DNA from 2 places in the Paenibacillus sp. NPDC056933 genome. Region 2 is predicted to be linked to the other one. Evidence: riboswitches for the same ligand, from Rfam matches in the RefSeq annotation. Region 2 holds a riboswitch; the other holds the start of a gene.

Region 1 (4,001 bases), on a different contig from region 2:
TTCTACAACGAAATGAAAACCTACTTCCGTCATGAACGTTGATGACAAGATTTAAATTTGAAGGATTGTCCGATTTATTTAACCTTTTAACTGAAATGACTCTGTCATATTCCCTTTCACGTATCATTCCCACGAAGAACCCCATTTTAATGACGTATAAAATGTAAATATATGCCACATGCATGCTGCGCGAATAACAGAAAAAAGGCGCAGCTGCTCATCCTGTTTCAGATGAAGCAATTGCGCCTAAACTATGGTCAAAATCATCAGTATCACTAACTGCATATATTTCAATGGATTACTCTTTTCACGTTAAACGGGCGTTCGTATCAAGCTCTAGCTTAGCTCTTCACCCTGGAATTCGTAAAATAATGTAAAATAATATTATTCCGTGTGTTTACGATATGCGTCCGCATTCATCAATGTGGACAGTGCTGCTGTCAGATCGCCCTCAACACGGATCTCAATCATCCAGCCTTCCTCATATGGAGAGTTATTAACCAGCTCCGGGGAATCCTGCAATGCGTCATTTACAGCCACAATGGTTCCACTTACAGGAGAAAACAAATCCGAAACGGTTTTGACGGATTCAATCGTTCCAATGCTGTCTTCCGCCTTTACATCCGATTCAAGGTCAGGCAATTCAACAAACACAATGTCACCCAGCTGATGCTGCGCGAATTCGGTAATGCCAATACGTACGGTATCCTCCCCTACGGTCTGCACCCATTCGTGCTCTTCACTGTACAGGAAATCACTTTTCAATTCGCTCATCGATATCCGCCTCGCTTTTCATTAATGAGTGCATGCGCTTCTTTGACCTTAACCTTTTTCCCAGAACATAGCGTATGATATTTCCCAATCAAATGTCAAGATACCTCACAAATTATTTGATTTTCTTTCTTATATGCCTGTAACTCAAATGAACACTCCCTACATATAATGGTGAATATTAGAAAAGTAAGCGCACTCTTTATAAATAGACGAACGTTATAAAATAAATTGAAAATATCATTCGGATTTTTTATTAATTTCTATGATATCGTTCTTGACATCAATAGTCGATTCAGGCTTTAATGAGAGTAGTAAATGTGTTTATTGGTCTATGCAATGCCCGCGGATGAATGTAAAGGGAGAGATTACCCTTGACACCCGAATCAGGGTGTACATGCGGTAACGCCGAAGGAGTAAACCACCGACAAGCGGAGGTGAATCTCTCAGGCAAAAGGACTTTTACGGGACGCAACTCTGGAGAGCATCTATTCGCCCTGTATGGGCGTTACGATCACCCAAGGGGAAACCTGCTGCATCATGCGGCGGGGTAACTCTCAGGTACCAAGGACAGAGCCTAAGAATACAGCGTGCTTCTGGCATGCCGATTCTTTGGCCTGTCCTTTTCCTTTTTCCCAAAAAAAACGAAAACAGGTTATAGAGCGGCGCTGCCTATAGCGTCTTTACCTTACTTTTATAATAAAAGTTGATGCCAGATTCATTGCTCCACGGTTATACACTCGGCCGGTTGACGGCCCATGACGAGGTGATTGGATGTCCGATTTGCTTAGAACCCCACTCTTTCCACTCTATCAGCAATATGAAGGCGTACGATGCATTGATTTTGGCGGCTGGGAGCTCCCGGTACAATTCAGCGGAATTCAGAAAGAACATGAAGCGGTGCGAGAACGTGCCGGACTGTTTGATGTATCCCACATGGGTGAATTCACTGTCCAAGGTGAACACGCGGAAGCTTTTCTACAGCACATGACCACCAATGATGTAACAACACTCGTTCCCGGTCAAGCCCAATACACGTTAATGTGTTATCCGGATGGCGGCGTGGTCGATGATCTGCTGATCTATAAACTGCAAGACCAGCATTATATGCTAGTGGTCAACGCATCCAACATCGATAAGGACTGGGCATGGCTGCAACAGCACATGATGCCAGGCGTAACAATGACCAATGATTCGAATCAGACGGCGCTCCTTGCTCTGCAAGGTCCGCTGGCAGTGGACATTCTCGGAACGGTGACAGATACCGATGTGTCTTCGATAGAGCCCTTCCGTTTTGTGCCGAATGCGGAGGTATGTGGGGTTACATTGCTGTTATCCCGCACCGGATATACCGGTGAAGACGGCTTTGAGCTCTATGTTCCTGCCGAACAGGCCGCTGCCGTCTGGAATGGATTGATGCAGGCGGGAGAAGGTCATGGACTTGTCCCGGCAGGACTGGGTGCCCGGGATACGCTGCGCTTTGAAGCCAAGCTTCCCCTGTATGGGCAGGAATTGTCTGCAACCATCTCGCCGCTGGAGGCTGGTGTGGGCATGTTTGTGAAGCTGAATGCCGGACCTTTTATCGGACATGAAGCCTTATTGCGACAAAAAAATGACGGGCCTGCCCGCAAGCTGGTCGGTATCGAAGTACTGGAACGCGGCATTCCACGCCCCCATTATCCGATTTACGCCGAAGGCGCACAGATTGGTGAAGTGACTACAGGCACCCAATCGCCTACGCTAAAACGCAATCTGGGGCTGGCCTTGATTGACAGCAAATATGCTGCACTGGGTACCCCGCTGGAGATTGAGATCCGAGGCAAGAAATTGAAAGCCGAGGTTGTGAAGACCCCTTTTCATAAACGGACACGTGCACCAAAGACACCTACTCAAGGAGCTGATCAAGCATGAGCAAGCACCGCTACATTCCCATGACCGAGCAGGATCAGAGTGCCATGCTGGCAACCATCGGCGTGGAAACGATGGAGGATCTGTTCCATGACATTCCACAGGAGATTCGCTATCAGGGTGAACTGCCCGTTTCCTCCAAACTGGATGAATATGCACTGACACGTCATATGTCGAAGCAAGCGGGAGCCAATGCCAACTTCGAGACACACGCCAGCTTCCTGGGCGCAGGCATTTACGATCACCACGTTCCCTCTGTCATTAATCATGTCATCTCCCGTTCCGAGTTCTACACTGCCTATACGCCCTATCAACCCGAGATCAGCCAAGGAGAATTGCAGGCGATTTTCGAGTTTCAATCCTACATCTGTGAGTTAACAGGCATGGCTGTAGCCAATGCCAGCATGTACGATGGTGCAACTGCATTTGCGGAAGCAGGCAATCTGGCCGCAGCGGCAACCCGCCGCAAACAGCTGATTGTATCACGTACCGTGCACCCTGAATCCCGTCAGGTATTGCAAGCTTATGCACACGGCCTCAATTTGGAGATTGTTGAGATCGGGTACCAAAATGGTGTAACAGACTGGGATGCCCTGCAAGCTGCCGTGTCCGATGACACCGCAGCCGTTATGATTCAGAGCCCGAACTTCTTCGGCGCCGTGGAAAATGTAAAACAGGCCGCAGACCTGGCGCATGCGCACAAGGGTCTGCTCGTGGTCAGTGCCAACCCGCTGTCACTGGGTCTGCTGGAAGCCCCAGGCAAGCTGGGTGCTGACATCGTCGTTGGCGACGCGCAGCCTCTTGGCATCGCCGCTTCACTCGGCGGTCCAACATGCGGATATTTCGCCGTATCCCAGGCTCATATGCGCCGGATTCCTGGCCGAATTGTAGGCCAGACCACGGACCGCAACGGCAAGCGTGGCTTTGTACTCACGCTGCAAGCACGGGAACAGCATATTCGCCGTGAAAAGGCGACGTCCAACATCTGTTCCAACCAGGCTCTGCTCGCGCTGAGCGCCTCTGTCTATATGTCCATTATGGGTAAACAAGGCATGATCGACGTCGCTGATTTGAATTTGCAAAAGAGCCATTATGCCCTTAACACGCTTACCGCAATTCCAGGGGTTTCTCTTACGTTTACTGTACCTACCTTCAATGAGTTTGTTGTCCAACTGCCTGAAGGAACGAATGTCGATGCCCTGCAACTGAAATTACTCGATGCCGGCTTCATTGGCGGGTATGAACTTGGAAGAGAGTATTCCGAGCTCGCCGGACATATGCTCATTGCCGTTACCGAACGACGCAGCAAGGAAGAGATAGAC
Region 2 (4,001 bases):
AGAAAAGGCAAAATTCTGGACTGGATTCACCCGCTCCACGTCTGCCTCTACACGGGAAGATAACCCCTGTGCCAGTACATTCGCCTGCTCTGCAGCCATACCGGATTGATCCAGCATGTGGTGAATGCTGTTTTGTTGAACTTCACGGTTCAATGCCGCTGTAACTTGGGCGGATACGGTCTGCATCACACTTTTTACCGTAGCCACGTTGGATTCATTCATCACATACTTCACGGACACCGGTCTCGACAGGTCTCCCGCCCGCTGCATAAAACCGGATGGAATCTCAATGATCATGTACACATCCCGATCCGTTAACAGCTGTCTCGCTTCTTCCATTGATCCGGATGGTTTGATCTCGAAATCCAGATTCGTGGCCAGAGACTTTGCCACTGGCTCAGCTTCATTTCCATCTTCATTCACAATGGTTACTGCAAGCTGAGTCATCCGCGCATTAACCTGATCATAGCCACTAAGCCAGATGAAGTTAAAAAAGACCTGGAACAGCACAGCTGTAATCAAACCAACAATCGTAGCACCGTTTCTCATAAACAACAGACTCGTGTGAAATATACTTTTCATCCTATCTCTCTCCTTAGGCATGGCATTCTTCGCTATTATATATCATATCGATATATGACAATTATCAATATAACAATTCGATATATAAACGTCAACTCTATTTTATTTGCTCTCTGTTTAAACAGCAAAAAAGCCGATACAATTCTTCTCTAGGAAGCATTCGTATCGGCTTTACGTATCATGATGAAGCATATTATTTTTTTATATTAAAGGGCTCCAGGCATCAAAATTGATTTCAGGCTAAGGAGATTATGCCTTAGCTTCTGGTTCATTTTCACCAGGAGACTCAGACTCAGGTTCTGCACGCTTCGCCTTCGGTTTGGCCAGCTTTTCCATCATTTTCCGTCCAGTTGGCGTTTGAGCGAGCCCGCCTTGAGCCGTTTCACGGTGCCTGCTTGGCATCGCACTGCCCACTTCCAGCATGACATCTATAACTTCGTCTGACGGAATGGCGCTGCGCACCCCGGCCAGTGCCATATCGGCCGCAGCCAGCGCGGTTACCGCACCGAGTCCGTTACGGACGATACACGGGATCTCCACGAGGCCCGCAACCGGATCACAGATGAGGCCCAGTGTATTTTTTAACGCGAGACCTACCGCATGGACAACCTGCTCTGGTGTACCTCCTCGTAGTTCAACCATGGCACCCGCAGCCATGCCGATTGCTGAACCTACTTCCGCCTGACAGCCGCCTTCAGCCCCGGAAATAAACGAGTTGTTGGCAATAACATATCCAATCGCACCTGCACAGAACAGACCGTTTACCAAATGCTCGTCACTCCAGCCAAAACGCTCCTGGGAGCTGATAAACACACCTGGAATAATGCCGCAGGAGCCCGCTGTCGGTGTCGCTACGATCCGGCCCATGGAGGCATTCACTTCCGATACACATAAGGCATACGCCATAGCTAATGCAGAAGCATCTCCAGAGCAAGTCTCGCCTTGGCGAATATATTCGGCCATTTTTTTGCCGTCTCCGCCTGTCAGACCGCTGCGTGATGTCGTATCTTCAGTCAGCCCCTTGTGCACAGCTTCCTTCATCACCTGATAGTAATCCGACATCTGCCGCACAACATCGGCTCTCGGAGTATTGGTTTCCTGAACCTGCTCTTCGATCATCAGTTCGGCAATGGTTTTGGACTCCGCTGTACAAATGGTATTCAGTTCATGTAGATGTTTAAACCGCATCCGGCTCCACTCCTCTCTTCAAATCGATGACGCGAATTTCAAGGACATGGTCCAGCGATCGCAGACGATTCAACATCTCGGGATTTGGCACACCATCCATCTCCATCGCAGTCAAGGCTTCACCATCCCTGGCTTTCCGATCAACTTGCATATACCCGATGTTCACACCTGACGAGCTGATTGTGGACGTTACCGAAGCGAGAACCCCGGCTTTGTCTGAATGACGCAGAACAAGCGTCGGAAACTCTCCGCTGATCTGTACCCGGAAATCATTCAAGGCATGAACCGATACACTGCCACCACCAATGGATGCACCGATTAAAGAACATTTGCGCTCCCCATGCCACAATTCAATCTTGACCGTATTCGGATGGGGAGCCGGCAGACCGCTTGTGAAAAACTCAACCTCCATGCCCGCTTCCTCAGCATATTGCTCTGCATCCGGGATACGCGGATCGTCGGTGACATAATCAAGCAGACCACCGATCAACGCGAGATCCGTGCCGTGCCCCTGATACGTATCGGCAAACGAGCCGTACAGAGTAAGCCGGGCCCGTTCTGGCGTGCATCCCAGCCACTGACGGGCAATTCGTCCCAATCGTGCCGCTCCAGCCGTATGTGAACTTGATGGCCCTGTCATCGACGGGCCAATAATTGAAAAAACGTCTTTAAAACGCATCGCAAACCCTCCATTTATAATCGTCATTTTCATCCAGACCTACGCCCATAATGTTCCTTTATTACTGAATGATGACATCAAAAAAGGACAGAAGAAGGCTATGAGCCCTCTCTCTGTCCTCGATACCTGAGAGTTTCATGATAAGAAGCACGTTAGATGCCTTCCCTGTATTTCACAGGTTACACCTTGCCGCTTGATCATATACCCCTTGGGTGGCGCATTTCGCGCACTCTCCAGAGTTGCGTCCAACGATGGTACATTTACCTGAGAGATTAACTGCTGCGCCGGGTGCGCAGCAGCTTGCTCCTTCGGTGCCTGAATGCCAGCCATAACTCAGCCTGCCCAGGTCTCTCCCGCTCGCTATCATCCGCTGTATGGAACCATTCTGATCTTGGATCAGAATGATAATTGAAGTTTTGACTACTTTCTCATTAAGATTAATCGACCGGAAGATCAGTGTCAACAAACTTAACGATTTATTTGTTAACATTCGCTTATTTCCATTTTACACACAGAAAAATCAACAAATTGTAAACTTTCATCACATGAATGTGTTAATGCTTTTCATTACGAAAGCGCATACATTATTTTATTTTCTATGAGCCATATCTGTGGTTAGTACTATTTATGTTACGATCGACAGAACGGTTCGGGTATTCATCGCCTTCTTTGTATCAAATTAGAGTGGTACGTACGAATATCGTAGTATGATTGTTTTTATTATGGGAAACTATTCCATATGAAGGATCATACAAAAAAGCATAACCCCCGAACTATATCGCCCGGGTGTTACGCTTACTTCTCTATTTATAGCTCTATACTGTACTCCATCCAATTCAATTCGATTAACCGAAACGTCCCATAATATATTCCTGCGTCAGACGGTTGTCCGGGTTGGTAAAAATATGCTCCGTATCCCCGTGCTCAATCATATTTCCCAGGTAAAAATAGGCCGTATAATCCGAGATGCGTGCCGCCTGCTGCATGTTATGGGTAACGATCACGATCCGCAGCTCCTTCTTGAGCTCCGAGATCAGCTCCTCAACCTTGCCCGTGGATACCGGGTCAAGCGCAGATGCCGGTTCGTCGAGCAGCAAAATTTGCGGCTCAACTGACAATGCACGGGCGATGCAGAGACGCTGCTGCTGTCCGCCCGAGAGGGCCAGGGCTGACTCATTCAGTCTGTCCTTGACCTCATCCCAGAGCGCAGCGCGGCGCAAGCTTTTTTCCACAATCTCATCCAGTGCCTTCTTACTCTTGATACCGCGGTAGCGGGGGCCAAACGCGATATTGTTGTAGATGGACTTGTGGAAAGGGTTAGGCTTCTGCCACACCATGCCAATCTTCTGGCGCAGCTTGATTACATCTGTGCCGGGTTCATTCAGATCATTGCCATCCATCCAGATATGTCCCTCCGTGCGGGAACCGGCAATCTCGTCGTTCATCCGGTTGAGCGACCGCAGGAATGTGGATTTCCCACAGCCGGAAGGCCCGATGAGCGCCGTCACACTCGCTTCGGGAAACGTCAGGCTAATCTGCTTCACTGCCTGAA

The links. Region 2 has a riboswitch for glycine ahead of sdaAB (L-serine ammonia-lyase, iron-sulfur-dependent subunit beta). Riboswitches for the same ligand answer to the same signal wherever they lie in the genome.
Region 1: another riboswitch for glycine. It lies ahead of gcvT (glycine cleavage system aminomethyltransferase GcvT); the one in region 2 lies ahead of sdaAB (L-serine ammonia-lyase, iron-sulfur-dependent subunit beta).

What each region holds. Positions count from the first base shown of each region.
Region 1 covers NZ_JBHUQN010000001.1:3,031,938-3,035,938, reverse strand. The annotation lists gene gcvH (glycine cleavage system protein GcvH) at 385-774, opposite strand; glycine riboswitch at 1,121-1,243, shown strand; glycine riboswitch at 1,247-1,347, shown strand; gene gcvT (glycine cleavage system aminomethyltransferase GcvT) at 1,546-2,682, shown strand; gene gcvPA (aminomethyl-transferring glycine dehydrogenase subunit GcvPA) at 2,679-4,001, shown strand, end outside.
Region 2 covers NZ_JBHUQN010000004.1:170,125-174,125, reverse strand. The annotation lists gene ACFTRD_RS24905 (YhgE/Pip domain-containing protein) at 1-582, opposite strand, end outside; gene sdaAA (L-serine ammonia-lyase, iron-sulfur-dependent, subunit alpha) at 832-1,770, opposite strand; gene sdaAB (L-serine ammonia-lyase, iron-sulfur-dependent subunit beta) at 1,760-2,449, opposite strand; glycine riboswitch at 2,561-2,688, opposite strand; glycine riboswitch at 2,693-2,815, opposite strand; gene pstB (phosphate ABC transporter ATP-binding protein PstB) at 3,295-4,001, opposite strand, start outside.